One region of the Enterobacter sp. CP102 genome, then DNA from elsewhere that is predicted to be linked to it. Evidence: predicted binding sites of a transcription regulator. Region 1 holds the regulator's gene; each other region holds the start of a gene.
The links. The regulator CRP, encoded in region 1, controls carbon source genes, mostly activating them, when cyclic AMP is high. The targets are predictions, from matches to a motif close to ATGTGANNNNNNTCACAT.
Positions count from the first base shown of each region.

Region 2: the regulator CRP is predicted to act here: its motif matches at 1,756-1,773, upstream of N1249_RS00680 (PTS mannitol transporter subunit IICBA).
Region 3: the regulator CRP is predicted to act here: its motif matches at 2,170-2,187, upstream of yrbN (protein YrbN).
Region 4: the regulator CRP is predicted to act here: its motif matches at 1,830-1,847, upstream of ydfZ (putative selenium delivery protein YdfZ).

Region 1 is NZ_CP104014.1:4,349,161-4,353,377, reverse strand. Features, by position in the region: gene N1249_RS20640 (YccS/YhfK family putative transporter) at 1-1,760, opposite strand, end outside; gene crp (cAMP-activated global transcriptional regulator CRP) at 1,818-2,450, opposite strand; gene N1249_RS20630 (OsmC family protein) at 2,761-3,165, shown strand; gene N1249_RS20625 (phosphoribulokinase) at 3,253-4,122, opposite strand; gene N1249_RS20620 (YheU family protein) at 4,154-4,217, opposite strand, start outside.
Region 2 is NZ_CP104014.1:137,555-141,771, reverse strand. Features, by position in the region: gene N1249_RS00690 (HlyD family secretion protein) at 1-1,012, opposite strand, end outside; gene N1249_RS00685 (DUF3302 domain-containing protein) at 1,015-1,371, opposite strand; gene N1249_RS00680 (PTS mannitol transporter subunit IICBA) at 2,030-3,937, shown strand; gene mtlD (mannitol-1-phosphate 5-dehydrogenase) at 4,048-4,217, shown strand, end outside.
Region 3 is NZ_CP104014.1:4,165,543-4,169,759, reverse strand. Features, by position in the region: gene pnp (polyribonucleotide nucleotidyltransferase) at 1-1,092, shown strand, start outside; gene nlpI (lipoprotein NlpI) at 1,202-2,086, shown strand; gene yrbN (protein YrbN) at 2,194-2,274, shown strand; gene N1249_RS19630 (DEAD/DEAH family ATP-dependent RNA helicase) at 2,267-4,180, shown strand.
Region 4 is NZ_CP104014.1:2,166,727-2,170,943, reverse strand. Features, by position in the region: gene ydfG (bifunctional NADP-dependent 3-hydroxy acid dehydrogenase/3-hydroxypropionate dehydrogenase YdfG) at 1-405, shown strand, start outside; gene N1249_RS10240 (GntR family transcriptional regulator) at 497-1,183, shown strand; gene N1249_RS10235 (universal stress protein) at 1,227-1,658, opposite strand; gene ydfZ (putative selenium delivery protein YdfZ) at 1,946-2,149, shown strand; gene N1249_RS10225 (mannitol dehydrogenase family protein) at 2,192-3,655, opposite strand; gene N1249_RS10220 (MFS transporter) at 3,872-4,217, opposite strand, start outside.

The DNA of each region.
Region 1 (4,217 bases):
ACGATAAACTGGCTGTGCGTTACCCACAGTTTCATGTCTGCCAGATAGTGGGAATTAAAGCCCGGCTCCTGCATCGCCTGGTTGAGTGAGTTAAACAGGGCGTTATGCGCCTGGTTGACTTTCATGCGTTGATACGCCAGTGGCGAAGGCTGCGGGTCGTCGCTCAGGATCAGGCGTATCGCTTGTTGATCTGCTTCCAGCGCATCGTGGGCGTTCTGGCGCAACAGCCCGCTTTGCCACTGCGGCCAAAGCCAGACCAGGCCGCCAAAGGCAATCAGGCAGCCAATCAGCGTGTCGACCAGGCGGGCGATAATAAACTGTTCGCCATTGAGCGTGAGCAGTTGCAGGGTATATACCGCAGTGACCGTAAAGCCCACCATCGCCCAGCCATAGTTCTTGCGAATAATCAGATAACTCACCATGGTGATCGCCAGCATCCCCAGCAGCGTATAGCCTTCTGGTACGTGGAAGTGCAGCGTCACGCCGGCAATGATTAGCCCCGCGATTGTACCGCCTGCCCGGTGCAGAATGCGCACCCGCGTGGCACCATAGCCGTTCTGCGTAACAAACAGTACGGTCATTAAGATCCAGTACGGTTTCGGCAGGTGCAGCGCGACGCCCATCAGGCTGGCGGCGCTGAGCATCACGCTGATACGCGCGGCATTACGCAGCGCGGCAGATTTCAGAGACAGATAGCTTTTCAGGGCTGGCAGCAGCGGCAGACGCTTTTGTTTATCGGCCATCAGGTCACGCGGGTAAAGCGGCCGCTGAGTCCGCAGGACGCGGGAAATACGGCTGAAGTGCCACGCCGCAAACTGGCCCACCGGGTTATCCGCGTGCTGATGGGCAATTTTCTCCAGCGCCCCGAGCTGCTTGTCCATGTTAAAACGCGTGGGATAGCGGTGATACAGGATATCGTCAGCCAGGATGCGCAGGCGCGCTGCCACGGTTTGGGCATTCCAGCGGATCACCGCCTCGGCGTGGCTGCGCTCGACCAGCTTTTGCACCTCCTGCGGATGATGCAGGCTCACAGAGATATGTTCCTGCAAATCCAGACCCACCTGGAAGATACGCAGCAGCCGCTTATAGTCATGATTTTTATTGGCGGCGAGCATGTGCAGCTGCTGGTAACACTGGCTAATCAGATCCACGACTTTTTGCTGGCGCGCCAGCAGCGGCGGCAGCGATTTTTCCGGGTCCGTGTGCTGAGTGAGCAGGGTGTACTTGGCTTCGCAGTAGTCGGCAAGCTGCACGTAGAGCAGGCTGAGCGATTCACGCAGCGGTTGTTCGCGCCACAGGCGGAACCAGATCCAGTTAAACACGCCGTACCACAGGGTTCCCAGCGCGTAGATCAATAGCGGCTCCCATACCGGCATATTCCCCGCGAGGCTCAGCGTGAAGATGGCGGCAATCAACGATGCGGGCAGCAACCGGGCATGTAGCGCGCTGATTTCAGCGGTTACGCCCAGCGTCATGGCCAGCACGGTCAGGATCAGGGGGAGCGGAATATCACGGGCAAGCAGCAGTTGCACGGCGAGGCTACAGCCTGCAAACAGACAGCCGCCAATAATCAGGCGTTTGAAAAAGCGTTTATGCGGAGTGTCCAGACCCGCAATGTTGCAGCAGGCGGGAACCAGGGAAAACAACAGACCTTGTTGCAGATGGCCCAGCAGCAAACCCACGGCCACAGGAAGGCACAACACCAGCGTTTGTCGCAGTGCGTAGTTAACTTCCGGGTGATAAATTAGCCTGCGCCACATGGGGAGTAGAGACAAAAACGGCGTGACACCTTGCGATGGCACGCCGTTTGACCGGAATTAACGTGTTCCGTAAACCACGATGGTTTTACCGTGGGCGGAGATCAGGTTCTGGTCTTCGAGCATTTTCAGAATACGGCCTACTGTTTCACGGGAGCAACCCACGATCTGACCAATTTCCTGACGGGTAATTTTAATTTGCATTCCGTCCGGGTGGGTCATTGCGTCTGGTTGTTTCGCCAGGTTCAGCAGGGTCTGAGCGATACGGCCCGTTACGTCCAGGAAGGCGAGGTTACCCACTTTCTCAGACGTGACTTGCAGGCGGCGAGCCATCTGCGAAGAAAGACGCATCAGGATGTCAGGGTTAACCTGAATCAGCTGACGGAATTTCTTGTAAGAGATTTCGGCCACTTCACACGCGGTTTTTGCACGAACCCAGGCGCTACGTTCCTGGCCTTCTTCAAACAGGCCCAGTTCACCGATGAAATCGCCCTGGTTCAGATAAGAAAGGATCATTTCTTTCCCTTCCTCATCTTTGATCAGCACTGCCACCGAGCCTTTGACGATGTAATACAACGTTTCCGCTTTTTCACCCTGGTGAATCAGCGTGCTCTTCGATGGGTACTTATGAATGTGGCAATGAGACAAGAACCATTCGAGAGTCGGGTCTGTTTGCGGTTTGCCAAGCACCATGCGCTGTTATCCTCTGTTATAAGCTGTCACCAGAGTCATAAGATGCATCCAGACTCTGGGGTTGCAATCGAATTCTTACCCATACCCTGGGAAGTCGGCTGTCGTAATATTCGCAGCCAGTAAAGTTTGATGTCCTCTGCATACATGTGTAACGTCAATGTATTACTGTAGCATCCAGAGTGTTTTAGCATAGCTTTTGTCGCGTGTCTCCTGGTGTCTCGCTTCAGCATGATGCAGGTCGCCTTCCGTTGCGAGAAATGTAACGTACGCGTAATCTGTCACCAAAAATGCAACGTTGGAGTTAATGAATATGCAAGCGCGTGTGAAATGGGTTGAAGGTTTAACGTTCCTGGGCGAATCCGCTTCCGGACACCAGATTTTGATGGATGGGAACTCCGGCGATAAAGCACCAAGCCCAATGGAGATGGTGCTGATGGCGGCAGGTGGTTGCAGCGCGATTGACGTGGTGTCGATTTTGCAAAAAGGTCGTCATGACGTGACGGATTGCGAAGTTAAACTCACTTCTGAACGTCGTGAAGAAGCACCACGCCTGTTTACGCACATCAATTTGCATTTTATTGTGACCGGCAAAGAGCTGAAAGACGCTGCGGTATCACGCGCGGTGGATCTTTCTGCGGAGAAATACTGCTCTGTGGCATTAATGCTGGAGAAAGCGGTAAAAATAACGCATTCGTATGAAGTGATCGAGGCGTAATGTTGTGGCGGGTGGCGCTGCGCTAACCCGCCCAACAAAAGCACGCACGTAGGCCCGGTAAGCGTAGCGCCACCGGGCAAAACGAGCTTATGCGATCTGCTTCCCTTCCATCAGCCGCTGCACCAGCGGTGTCATAATCAATTCCATCGCCAGCCCCATTTTCCCGCCCGGCACCACCAACGTATTCATGTGAGAAATGAACGAGCCTTGCAGCATAGCCAGCAGCCAGGGGTAGTCAATGCCTTCGAGATTACGGAAATGGATCACCACAAAGCTCTCATCCAGTGACGGGATACTTTTGGCCGCAAACGGGTTGGAGGTATCTACCGTCGGCACGCGCTGGAAGTTGATGTGGGTGCGTGAGAACTGCGGCGTCAGGAAGTTAATGTAATCTTCCATCGAACGAACAACCGAATCCATCACCGCTTCGCGTGAATGACCGCGCTCGCTGATATCGCGCGTCAGCTTCTGGATCCACTCCAGGTTCACAATCGGCACAACGCCGACCAGCAGGTCCACGTGGCGTGCCACGTCATGCTGCGTGGTCACCACACCGCCGTGCAATCCTTCATAAAACAGCACGTCGGTAGGTTCAGGAAGCGGCTGCCAGGGAGTAAAAGTGCCTGGCACCTGGTTCCAGGGAACGGCTTCGTCATAGGTGTGCAGATACTTGCGCGACTGGCCTTTGCCGCTCAGTCCGTATTCTTTGAAGGTTTGCTCCAGCAGACCGAAATCGTTGGCATCTGGCCCAAAATAGCTGATGTGTTTGCCGAGATCGCGAGCTTTGCGGATCGCCATATCCATTTCAGGGCGGGTGTAGCGGTGAAAGCTATCGCCTTCTACCTCTGCGGACCGTAAATTCAGTTGCGCGAAAATCTTGCGAAAGGCGAGGCTGGTGGTGGTGGTACCCGCACCACTTGAGCCTGTAACGGCAATAACCGGATGTCTGGCAGACATAGCAACTCCCTGACTGGAATAGTGTTAAAGGTCAGTCGTGAAAGGCATTGCGGGGCATGATATTGACCGTTTCGTGCAGCTCAGACCATACCAGC
Region 2 (4,217 bases), 570 kb from region 1:
CATCGACATCAGCATTCGGATCCAGCAGGATGCTGGCAATAACACCATCCGTACCTGGTGTCACGGTCAGTGCCTGCACCGCACCCTGTGCCTGATAAGTGCCCCCAGGTACGACTGGCTGAATGCCAAGCAGCTTGCCTGAAAATACCTGGCCCGGCAGCGCATTAAACACCACTTCCGCTTCATCACCCGGTTTCAGACGCAGTAACGAGTTCTGACGGAATTGAGCAACAATCATGCGTTTCTGTTCCGGAATAAACACCATCACCGGACGCAGAGGCAGCGCCGCAGCATAGGTCCCCGGGCGAATTAACACCTGCGTGGCATAACCGTTACTCGGTGCACGAATGACGGTCTGCTCAAGGTTGTATCTGGCTTCCGCGAGCTGGGCACGCAGAGAAGCCACCTGAGATTGCTCACCGTTAACCATGCTGTCTAACTGACTCTGGATCTGCGTCTGTTCAGCCACGGAACCTTTTACCAGCGCATCCTGTGCCAGATAGTTCTGGCGTGCATTGTCGATATCGCTTTCAGAGAACGGGTTAACCTTCGCCTGGCTACCTTTCAGGTAACGCTGATAGTCTTTATACAGTCGGTCGCGCTCGGCAGACACACGCGTGGTATTGGCTACCGCTTCCGAAAGCTGTGCCTTCAGGTTGTCGATATTGTGCGTGGCGGTCACCAGGTCAGCCTGCAGCCGGTCGACGCGTGCCTGATAGCGGGTTGGGTCGAGTTTAAATAACACTTCACCTTGTTTAATAAGCTGGTTACCTTTATCCGTAACCTCACTAACCACGCCTGTAACCTGCGGCGTAATGGGAATCGAAATAACCGCTTTTTGCGCCGTAAAGGTATACGGATGGTTATAGTTCATTAATAAAATGAGTCCCGCAACAATAAACACCCCACCTAATGTCGCGGTAGCGAGTGTCCACTGGTTTACAGGAATACGGAATATTTTAAAAATTGCCCAGGCAAACGCCACATAGGTCAAAATAATCAACAGATCCATGATCAGTGCTCCGACGTATTCTTATCTGCTGGCGATTGAGCGACAGCCAGTTTTTGTTCTAGTTCGGCCACACGTTTGGCCAAAGCATCCATGCCGGGGACCTCATCAGGCTTTGTGATATGGTTCTGCATACCCCAGCCACGATCTTCCTGGTACAGCGTTGCCCAAATCCATAAAAACGGCCATATGGCATGGAGCGTAAACAGGCTTATCCATCCGGCGGTATGGATTGCATCAGCATGAGGATGGTTGCGTTTTTTGGCCATATTATAGGGAATATCATGAATAGCGATGATCCCGTAAAACAGAACCAGGAATACAAAAATTAAGACACCCAGCGCAAAGTAGTTGAGAAACATATTCCCCTCACTCAAACAAAGATAACTCATTAAATAAATAAAATAATAAGCACCCAAATTAAATTAATTTAAGCACAATGACCCGCACTTATTTTCAGAGCCGCAGAGTATGGTTTTTTATTATATCTCCATGCAAGTTTATAAGCGTGTCAAAATATATCCTGAATAATAATAGACTTAACCTTACATATTGAGCGTAATCCAGGTTTTCACTTTTCGCCATAACACACTCACATATGAGTAGTTTTTGCTTTAGGTGCTGTTTGATTACATCCTGGCTATGAACCGCAAAACAGAATTTGCCTTTGATCACATCCAGAGAAATCTGCATGAAAATTTTTTGTGAATTCAGTCACATTACAGAAACAAACCGACGACAACCAAATGTGACACTCATCACAAAAGCACGTGCTTTTTGCACCTTTTTCCCGCGTTGAGTTTTTTTTGCACACCACTTTTGTGACGCAGATCACTTCATTAAATGCCACACCCCCTACATTTACGTGACTGAGATCACACAAAATTTCGCTATCTGGACAGTTGAACGATTCAGTGCCAGATTTCACAGCATGAACAGGGCCCGGCTACCTCTGCCGCCGCACATTAACGATAAACCTCGGGCCGCAAGCCTAAGCGTAAACATAAGAAGGGGTGTTTTATGTCATCCGATTTCAAGATCAAAGTACAAAGCTTTGGTCGTTTCCTCAGCAACATGGTGATGCCAAATATCGGCGCGTTTATCGCGTGGGGTATCATCACTGCATTGTTCATTCCGACAGGGTGGTTGCCTAACGAAACGCTGGCGAAGCTTGTTGGCCCAATGATTACTTACCTGCTGCCGCTGCTCATCGGTTTTACCGGTGGTCGTCTGGTTGGCGGCGATCGTGGCGGTGTGGTGGGTGCTATCACCACCATGGGTGTGATTGTCGGTGCGGATATGCCGATGTTCCTCGGTGCAATGATTGCCGGTCCTCTGGGCGGTTGGGCAATCAAGAAATTCGACGTCTGGGTTGATGGTAAAATCAAATCCGGCTTCGAAATGCTGGTGAACAACTTCTCCGCTGGCATCATCGGTATGATCCTGGCGATTCTGGCCTTCCTCGGCATTGGCCCGGCGGTTGAAGTGCTGTCCAAAATTCTGGCAGCAGGCGTTAACTTCATGGTTGCGCACGACATGCTGCCGCTGGCGTCTATCTTTGTTGAACCGGCGAAAATCCTGTTCCTTAACAACGCCATCAACCACGGTATCTTCTCACCGCTGGGTATTCAGCAGTCTCATGACCTCGGGAAGTCTATCTTCTTCCTGATTGAAGCGAACCCGGGTCCGGGTATGGGTGTTCTGCTGGCGTACATCTTCTTTGGCCGTGGCAGTGCAAAACAGTCTGCGGGCGGTGCGGCGATCATTCACTTCCTGGGTGGTATCCACGAAATTTACTTCCCGTACGTGCTGATGAACCCACGTCTGATCCTGGCTGTTATCCTCGGCGGTATGACTGGCGTGTTCACTCTGAGCGTGCTGGGCGGTGGTCTGGTTTCTCCCGCCTCTCCGGGCTCTATCCTGGCCGTGCTGGCGATGACGCCAAAAGGTGCTTACTTCGCTAACATCGCGGCTATCTGTGCAGCAATGGCAGTCTCCTTCGTTGTCTCTTCTATCCTGCTGAAAACCAGCAAAGTGAAAGAAGAAGACGATATCGAAGCAGCAACCCGTCGTATGCACGACATGAAAGCGGAATCCAAAGGCGCTACGCCACTGGCCGCGGGTGATGTGTCTAACGACCTGAGCCACGTACGTAAAATCATCGTTGCCTGCGATGCCGGTATGGGCTCCAGCGCAATGGGTGCAGGCGTGCTGCGTAAGAAAGTACAGGATGCCGGTCTGAGCAATATCTCTGTGACCAACAGCGCGATTAACAGCCTGCCACCGGATGTTGACCTGGTTATCACGCACCGCGATCTGACCGAACGCGCTATGCGTCAGGTGCCACAGGCGCAGCACATTTCGCTGACCAACTTCCTCGACAGCGGCCTTTACACCAGCCTGACTGAACGTCTGGTTGCGGCACAGCGCCACGAAGACAACGAAGTGAAAGTCCGCGATAGCCTAAAAGACAGCTTCGATGCGAACGACAGCCACCTGTTCAAACTGGGTGCGGAAAACATCTTCCTGGGCCGTACCGCGACCCACAAAGAAGAAGCGATTCGCTTTGCGGGTGAACAGCTGGTGAAAGGCGGTTACGTACAGCCTGAGTATGTTGACGCCATGCTGGAACGTGAAAAACTGACCCCAACCTACCTGGGTGAATCCATCGCGGTTCCGCACGGTACAGTTGAAGCGAAAGACCGCGTGCTGAAAACCGGCGTGGTGTTCTGTCAGTATCCACAGGGTGTGCGCTTCGGTGAAGAAGAAGACGACATCGCCCGTCTGGTGATTGGTATCGCCGCTCGCAACAACGAGCACATCCAGGTGATTACCAGCCTGACCAACGCCCTGGATGACGAATCAGTCATCGAGCGCCTGGCCAGCACCACCAGCGTGGAAGAAGTTCTGGCGCTGCTGAACAAGTAATATCGTACTCTTCCCTCTCCCCCACTGGGGAGAGGGCTTGGGTGAGGGGAAAGTTATGCGGTTCCTCACCCCAGCCCTCTCGGGTAAAAACATTGATGAAGGTTAACACTATGAAAGCATTACATTTTGGCGCAGGTAATATTGGTCGTGGCTTTATCGGCAAGTTGCTGGCAGACGCGGGCATTACGCTGACATTCGCCGATGTGAACCAGGTGGTGCTAGACGCCCTGAATGCCCGTCATAGCTATCAGGTTCACGTAGTGGGAGAAAACGAGCAGGT
Region 3 (4,217 bases), 180 kb from region 1:
GCGCTGGTGACGGCAACTCTGGGTACTGCCCGTGATGCACAGATCATCGATGAACTGATGGGTGAGCGTACTGACAGCTTCCTGTTCCACTATAACTTCCCTCCGTACTCCGTAGGTGAAACCGGTATGGTTGGCTCGCCGAAGCGTCGTGAAATTGGTCACGGTCGTCTGGCGAAGCGCGGCGTACTGGCAGTTATGCCGGAAGCAGACAAGTTCCCGTACACCGTTCGTGTGGTTTCTGAAATCACCGAATCTAACGGCTCTTCTTCCATGGCCTCCGTGTGTGGCGCATCTCTGGCGCTGATGGATGCAGGCGTGCCAATCAAAGCCGCTGTTGCGGGTATCGCAATGGGTCTGGTGAAAGAAGGCGACAACTTTGTTGTTCTGTCTGACATTCTGGGCGACGAAGACCACCTGGGCGATATGGACTTCAAAGTAGCGGGTTCCCGCGAAGGTATCTCTGCACTGCAGATGGATATCAAAATTGAAGGTATCACCAAAGAGATCATGCAGGTTGCTCTGAACCAGGCTAAAGGTGCACGTCTGCACATCCTGGGCGTGATGGAACAGGCGATCAACGCGCCACGTGGCGACATTTCTCAGTTCGCTCCGCGTATCCACACCATCAAGATCAATCCAGACAAGATCAAAGATGTTATCGGTAAGGGCGGTTCCGTAATCCGTGCTCTGACCGAAGAGACCGGCACCACCATCGAAATCGAAGATGACGGTACTGTGAAGATCGCAGCAACCGACGGCGAGAAAGCGAAATTCGCGATTCGTCGTATCGAAGAGATCACCGCAGAAATCGAAGTGGGCCGCGTCTATGCAGGTAAAGTGACCCGTATCGTTGACTTTGGCGCATTCGTTGCCATCGGTGGCGGTAAAGAAGGTCTGGTTCACATCTCTCAGATCGCTGACAAGCGCGTTGAGAAAGTGACCGATTACCTGCAAATGGGTCAGGAAGTCCCGGTTAAAGTTCTGGAAGTTGACCGCCAGGGCCGTATCCGTCTGAGCATTAAAGAAGCAACCGAGCAGTCTCAGCCAGCTGCCGCGCCGGAAGCACCGGCCGCAGAACAGCAAGGCGAGTAAGGTTGCCATTTGCCCTCCGCTTAGCGGAGGGCCTATTATCAGGCAGGACGCCTTGTTGAGCCGCCGGGGGACAGGACGTTCATCCAATAGTTGTCTTCGGGAGTGGGAAATGAAGCCTTTTTTGCGCTGGTGTTTCGTTGCGACAGCTTTAACGCTGGCAGGATGCAGCAACTCTGCCTGGCGTAAGAGCGAAGTCCTCGCAGTGCCATTGCAACCGACTTTGCAACAGGAAGTGATTCTGGCACGCATGGAACAAATTCTTGCCAGTCGGGCTTTAACCGATGACGAACGCGCACAGCTTTTATATGAGCGCGGAGTGTTGTATGATAGTCTCGGTCTGAGGGCATTGGCGCGAAATGATTTTTCACAAGCGCTGGCAATCCGACCTGATATGCCTGAAGTATTCAATTACTTAGGCATATATTTAACGCAGGCAGGCAATTTTGATGCTGCCTATGAAGCGTTTGATTCTGTACTTGAGCTTGATCCAACTTACAACTACGCGCACTTGAATCGCGGTATCGCATTGTACTACGGCGGTCGTGACAAGTTAGCGCAAGATGATCTGCTGGCGTTTTATCAAGACGATCCTAATGATCCTTTCCGTAGCCTGTGGCTTTACATTGTTGAGCGGAAGCTCGATGAGAAGCAGGCAAAAGACGCGTTACAACAACGCTTCGATAAATCGGACAAGGAACAATGGGGATGGAATATTGTCGAGTTCTACCTGGGTAACATTAGCGAAGCAACGCTGATGGAAAGACTCAAGGCAGACGCAACGGATAACACCTCGCTCGCTGAGCATCTCAGTGAAACCAACTTCTATTTAGGTAAGTACTACCTAAGTCTGGGGGATAAGGACAGCGCTACGGCACTGTTCAAATTAGCGGTTGCTAACAACGTACACAACTTCGTTGAGCACCGTTATGCATTGTTGGAATTATCGCTCTTGGGCCAGGAGCAAGACGACCTGGCAGAATCGGACCAGCAATAGCTGACGACATAAACATCAGCCCGTAATCTTTTGATTGCCATCACCTTCACTGGTGAGGGCGTTGTTGTTCGTCAATACACCTAATTTGAGCCGGTTCACACTTTTCAATGAAAATTGCAGATCATTTTCACGATGAGCTAAGTAGACTGGCCGCCATTAATATCGAGGCACTTGTACTACATGGCTGAATTCGAAACCACTTTTGCAGATCTGGGCCTGAAGGCTCCTATCCTTGAAGCCCTTAACGATCTGGGTTACGAAAAACCATCTCCGATCCAGGCAGAATGTATCCCACATCTGCTCTCTGGTCGTGACGTGCTGGGCATGGCCCAGACTGGTAGCGGTAAAACTGCGGCGTTCTCGCTGCCGCTGCTGAACAACATCGATCCGGACCTGCGTGCACCGCAGATCCTCGTCCTGGCTCCGACCCGTGAACTGGCTGTTCAGGTGGCGGAAGCGATGACTGAATTCTCTAAACATATGCGCGGCGTGAACGTGGTTGCCCTGTACGGCGGCCAGCGTTATGACGTGCAGTTACGCGCCCTGCGCCAGGGCCCACAGATTGTTGTCGGTACGCCGGGCCGTCTGCTGGATCACCTGAAGCGCGGTACTCTGGACCTCTCTAAACTGAGCGGCCTGGTACTGGATGAAGCAGATGAAATGCTGCGTATGGGCTTCATCGAAGACGTTGAAACTATTATGGCGCAGATCCCAGAAGGTCACCAGACCGCGCTGTTCTCTGCAACGATGCCAGAAGCGATTCGTCGCATTACCCGTCGCTTTATGAAAGAGCCGCAGGAAGTGCGTATTCAGTCCAGCGTTACCACTCGTCCTGACATCAGCCAGAGCTACTGGTCTGTGTACGGGATGCGTAAAAACGAAGCGCTGGTCCGTTTCCTGGAAGCAGAAGATTTTGATGCGGCGATTATCTTCGTTCGTACCAAAAACGCGACCCTGGAAGTGGCTGAAGCCCTGGAGCGTAGCGGCTACAACAGCGCAGCGCTGAACGGCGACATGAACCAGGCTCTGCGTGAGCAAACTCTGGAGCGTCTGAAAGACGGTCGTCTGGATATCCTGATTGCAACCGACGTGGCAGCACGTGGTCTGGACGTTGAGCGTATCAGCCTGGTTGTAAACTACGACATCCCAATGGATTCCGAGTCATACGTTCACCGTATCGGCCGTACCGGTCGTGCAGGTCGTGCGGGTCGTGCACTGCTGTTCGTTGAGAACCGTGAGCGTCGTCTGCTGCGTAACATCGAACGCACCATGAAGCTGACTATTCCAGAAGCTGATCTGCCAAACGCAGACCTGCTGGGCAAACGCCGCCTGGAAAAATTCGCCGCGAAAGTACAGCAGCAGCTGGAAAGCAGCGATCTGGATCAGTACCGTGCGCTGCTGGCGCAGATCCAGCCTGTCGCTGAAGGCGAAGAGCTGGACATGGAAACCCTGGCTGCAGCACTGCTGAAAATGGCTCAGGGCGAACGTAGCCTGATCGTGCCACCAGATGCACCGATGCGTCCTAAGCGTGAATTCCGTGACCGTGACGATCGTTTCGAGCGTCGTGGCGACCGTAACGATCGTGGTCCACGTGGTGACCGTCCAGAACGTGGTGGTGAAGACCGTCCACGTCGTGAGCGTCGTGACGCTGGCGAAATGGAACTGTACCGCATTGAAGTAGGCCGTGATGACGGTGTTGAAGTTCGTCATATCGTTGGCGCGATCGCGAACGAAGGCGACATCAGCAGCCGTTACATCGGTAACATCAAACTGTTCGGTTCTCACTCTACAATCGAGCTGCCAAAAGGTATGCCGGGCGAAGTATTGCAGCACTTTACTCGCACTCGCATCCTGAACAAGCCGATGAACATGCAGCTGCTGGGTGATGCTCAGCCGCGTGAGCGCAGCGAACGTCGTGGTGGCGATCGTCCATCTGGCGAACGCCGTAGCTTCGGTGGCGGTGAGCGTCGTGAAGGCGGTCGTGGTCCTCGTCGTGAAGGCGGCGCGCCAGGCGCAGGTCGCTTCAGCGGCGAACGTCGTGAAAGCCGTGGTCCACGTCGCGATGAAGGCTCAAGCCGTCGCCGTGACGCGTAAACCTTACGCTTCTGACGTAAAGTAAAATATACAGCCC
Region 4 (4,217 bases), 2.2 Mb from region 1:
CGCGCGGTACTGCCAGGCATGGTTGAACGTAATCGCGGCCATGTGATTAACATCGGTTCCACCGCAGGCAGCTGGCCGTACGCAGGCGGCAACGTCTATGGTGCAACCAAAGCCTTTGTTCGCCAGTTCAGCCTCAACCTGCGCACCGACCTGCACGGCACGGCAATTCGCGTGACGGATATTGAGCCAGGTCTGGTGGGCGGCACTGAATTCTCCAACGTGCGATTCAAAGGCGATGATACCAAAGCCGACAAAACCTATGAGAACGCCAATGCGCTGACGCCGGAAGATGTCACCGAAGCGGTGTGGTGGGTGGCAACGCTGCCAAAACACGTCAACATCAACACCGTTGAAATGATGCCGGTTAGCCAGAGCTTTGCCGGTCTCAGCGTGCATCGCGGTTAATCGTACCCTACCCGGCCTGCGGGCCGGGTCTGTGATGGCAGGCAAAAGAATGGTAGTATGTTCGCGTTAACTCTCTGAGAAATCACAACCCATGGCCGCTGAATCGCAACTCAACCCTACCCAGCCTGTTAATCAGCAAATCTATCGTATTTTACGACGTGATATTGTGCATTGCCTGATCCCGCCGGGAACGCCTCTTTCTGAAAAAGAAGTGTCGGTGCGTTTCGACGTTTCTCGTCAGCCCGTTCGCGAAGCCTTTATTAAACTCGCCGAAAACGGTTTGATTCAGATCCGCCCTCAGCGCGGCAGCTATGTGAATAAGATTTCACTTTCCCAGGTCCGTAACGGCTGCTTTGTACGCCAGGCCATTGAGTGCGCCGTCGCTCGCCGTGCCGCTTCGCTTATCGACGACAATCAGTGTTACCTGCTGGAGCAAAACCTGCATCAGCAACGCATTGCTATCGATCGCAAGCAGCTGAATGACTTTTTCCAGCTTGACGATGAATTCCATCAAAAACTGGCGCAAATTGCCGATTGCCAGCTCGCGTGGGACACCATCGAGAATATCAAAGCCACTATCGACCGCGTGCGCTATATGAGTCTGGATCACGTCTCGCCGCCGGAAATGCTGCTACGTCAGCACCATGATATTTTTAAGGCGCTGGAAAAACGCGATCCTGATGGCGTAGAGAAAGCGATGACGCTGCATTTGCAAGAAATCAGCGAATCCGTGCAGTTAATTCGACAGGAAAATAGCGACTGGTTTAGCGAAGATTAATTTATGCCGCATCCCACGACTTTCGGGGGACGCGGCGGTGATATTAGCGAACCACTAATACCGGGATTCTGGCGTAACGTAATATCGATTCCGCATTTGAACCAAGCAAATGCGTGGTAATACTTGGGTTTTTCGAGCCGATGACAATGATGTCATATTCGCCTTCTTTGCTCATGGCGATAATTTCATCGCGGACGTTACCAAAACGTACCGTGCAGTGAATATCTTCTGGCGCAATATCAAATAAGCGTTTTAATTCGCTCATCTTTTTTTCTGACTCATTCGTCATATATTCTTCAAACTTCTTGATATCCGCGTTGAAGCCGCGCAAAAGAGAACGACTGCTGATGGGCAGGATGTTCACCAGCGTGATCGTCGCCCCTTCTGACTTCGCGAGATTGGCTGCGTGGCGAACCGCTTTATCGCTCAAATCCATTTCAAACACATCAACAGGCATCAAAATGTTTTTATACATAAGCCTGGCTCCTTATTCCGCTGAAGAGTTATTTTCTGAATACAGAGTGACATTCTCGATATAAACAAACCTTAAACAGTCACATGCAGAAACTATCAATAAACGAAAATAACCGTCCGCTTTGTAAATACCTGTCGGGATACGTCAACCCCTACGAAAATTGAGAAAAAAGTGTGAGTTTGATCAAAAACAAAAAAATACGTGGCTGACAGGCGTATTTATAGTGCTCCGAAAGCGGCAAGAGATGAATATCGCCGTATCGGCTAAGCAAGAGAGGAGAAAATACCATGATGACTTACGATCGTAACCGCAACGCAATTACCACTGGCAGCCGCGTAATGATTAACGGCACAGGCCGCACCGGCATTATTAAAGCGATTCACAGCAACGGCCTGGATGCCGCACGCGTGCGTCGTAGCAAAACGGTTGAAGTGGAAGGATGCGAAGGGAAATTTGAACCGATTGAACTGATTCGCCTTGGTATGCACTAAAACGTGCGAAACATGCCGCCGCGAACGGCGGCATGTAATGGATTACACCAGGGCGGCGTAGGCTTCAACCGTGGCTTTCGCACCGTTCGCCAGTAATGACTGATAGGCTTTCATCACCGCATCCACAAAGACAGGCTCCTGCGGTAATTCCTTACCGAAAATGGCGTCAATACCCAGCAGCGCTTTCACCCGGCTTTCACCCTCAGCACTGCCTTTCACTGCGGCCTGAATCACTTCCAGCTGAGGATCGCTCACTTCAATGGCGTTACCCTGCTCATCCACACCACCCACATAACGCATCCAGCCTGCCACACCCAGCGCCAGCAGAGGGAAACTACGCTGATGCACCAGATGCCAGCGCACAGAATCCAGCATCCTCTGTGGCAGTTTCTGGCTACCATCCATCGCAATTTGCCAGGTACGGTGGCGCAACGCCGGGTTGCTATAGCGCGCAATCAGCAGGTCGGCATAATGTGCCAGATCAACCCCTTTTACTTTTAACGTCGGCGCTTGTTCTTTCAGCATCAGCGCATGTGCTGCCCGGCGATAGTGAACATCTTCCATGCAGTCGTTGATGTGCTGATAACCGGCCAGATAACCGAGATACGCCAGGAATGAGTGGCTGCCGTTCAGCATCCGCAGCTTCATCTCTTCAAACGGGATGACGTCTGCAACCAGCTCTGCACCGGCTTTCTCCCACTGCGGGCGGCCAGCAACAAAGTTGTCTTCGATGACCCACTGGCGGAACGGTTCGCAGGCCACACCTGCCGGGTCACGTACGCCGGTCAGTTGCTCAATTTTATCCAGTGTTTCAGCCGTCACTGCCGGAACAATACGATCCACCATGGTGGACGGGAATGTGACGTTCGCTTCAATCCACTCCGCCAGTTCGCTATCCAGCGCGCGGGCAAAGGCGCAGGTGACATTGCGCATCACATGCCCGTTTTCAGGCATGTTATCGCAGGACATCACGGTAAAGGCCGGTAGTCCCGCCGCTTTACGGCGTGCCAGCGCTTCAACAATCACGCCAGGCGCAGATTTTGGCTGATGAGGATTTTGCAGATCAGCAACGATGAACGGATTGTCGAGCATCAATTGCCCGGTTGCAGGAGAGTGGCAGTAGCCTTTCTCCGTAATGGTGAGCGACACAATCGCGACCTGAGGTTCGCACATCGCCGCCAGCACGGTTTCCAGGCCATCAACCTGAACATGCAGCGCCCTGTTCACCACGCCTACCACGCGTGAGGTCCACGCATCGGCAGACATTTCAGCCACGGTGTAGAGATTATCCTGAGCCTTGAGGTCGGCAATTTGCTGCTCGCCACCAATCAGGTTAACTTCGCAGTAACCCCAGTCGCTACCCTGTTCAGCGGCAAGGATATCGGTATATACCGCCTGGTGCGCACGATGGAAGGCACCAAACCCTAAATGAACAATGCGCGTCTTCAGGCTGTCGCGATCGTACTGAGGAAGCGTAGCTTTCGCCTTTAATAACCGGTTTTCCATGATTGAGACTCGTTGTCGTAAATGAAAAATGTAACCCTGCAGCGGCAACATCATCACCGCTGCGGACTTGCTGACTACACCAACTAGAATGGCAGTTCGTATATTTTGGATGAGCCATAACCATACTGAATGCGCCGGGCCGAATATTGATTTACATTAACTTTCGTCTAATTGGTGTGATATAAAAATTAAGTTGTGTGACATCTAAGGCAAAAGCTATAAACCACCCTGCTTCGCGGAAAATGCCCCTTGCGGAATGCTGCCCGACCAGGTGTTCTCCCCCAGGCACAGCGTGTCGTAAGAATACCCTGTAAGATCTTCCACCACCCGGCGTGCTTCAGGCGTGGCCTGCTGCGCTGAACCATTCGCTTTCAGACGTTCCAGTTCATCAACAAAAATCTTGTGGGTGCGTTTGTTAAGGTGGAACGTCAGCGCCTGCCACAGGGCCATGATTAACAGCCCGGCAGTGCCGATGAACAACAGCATGGCGATGGTATGAATCGCTTCCGGCGGCTGGGTCTGACTCCCCTTCACGAAACCGCCATTTTGCAGCAACAAACCG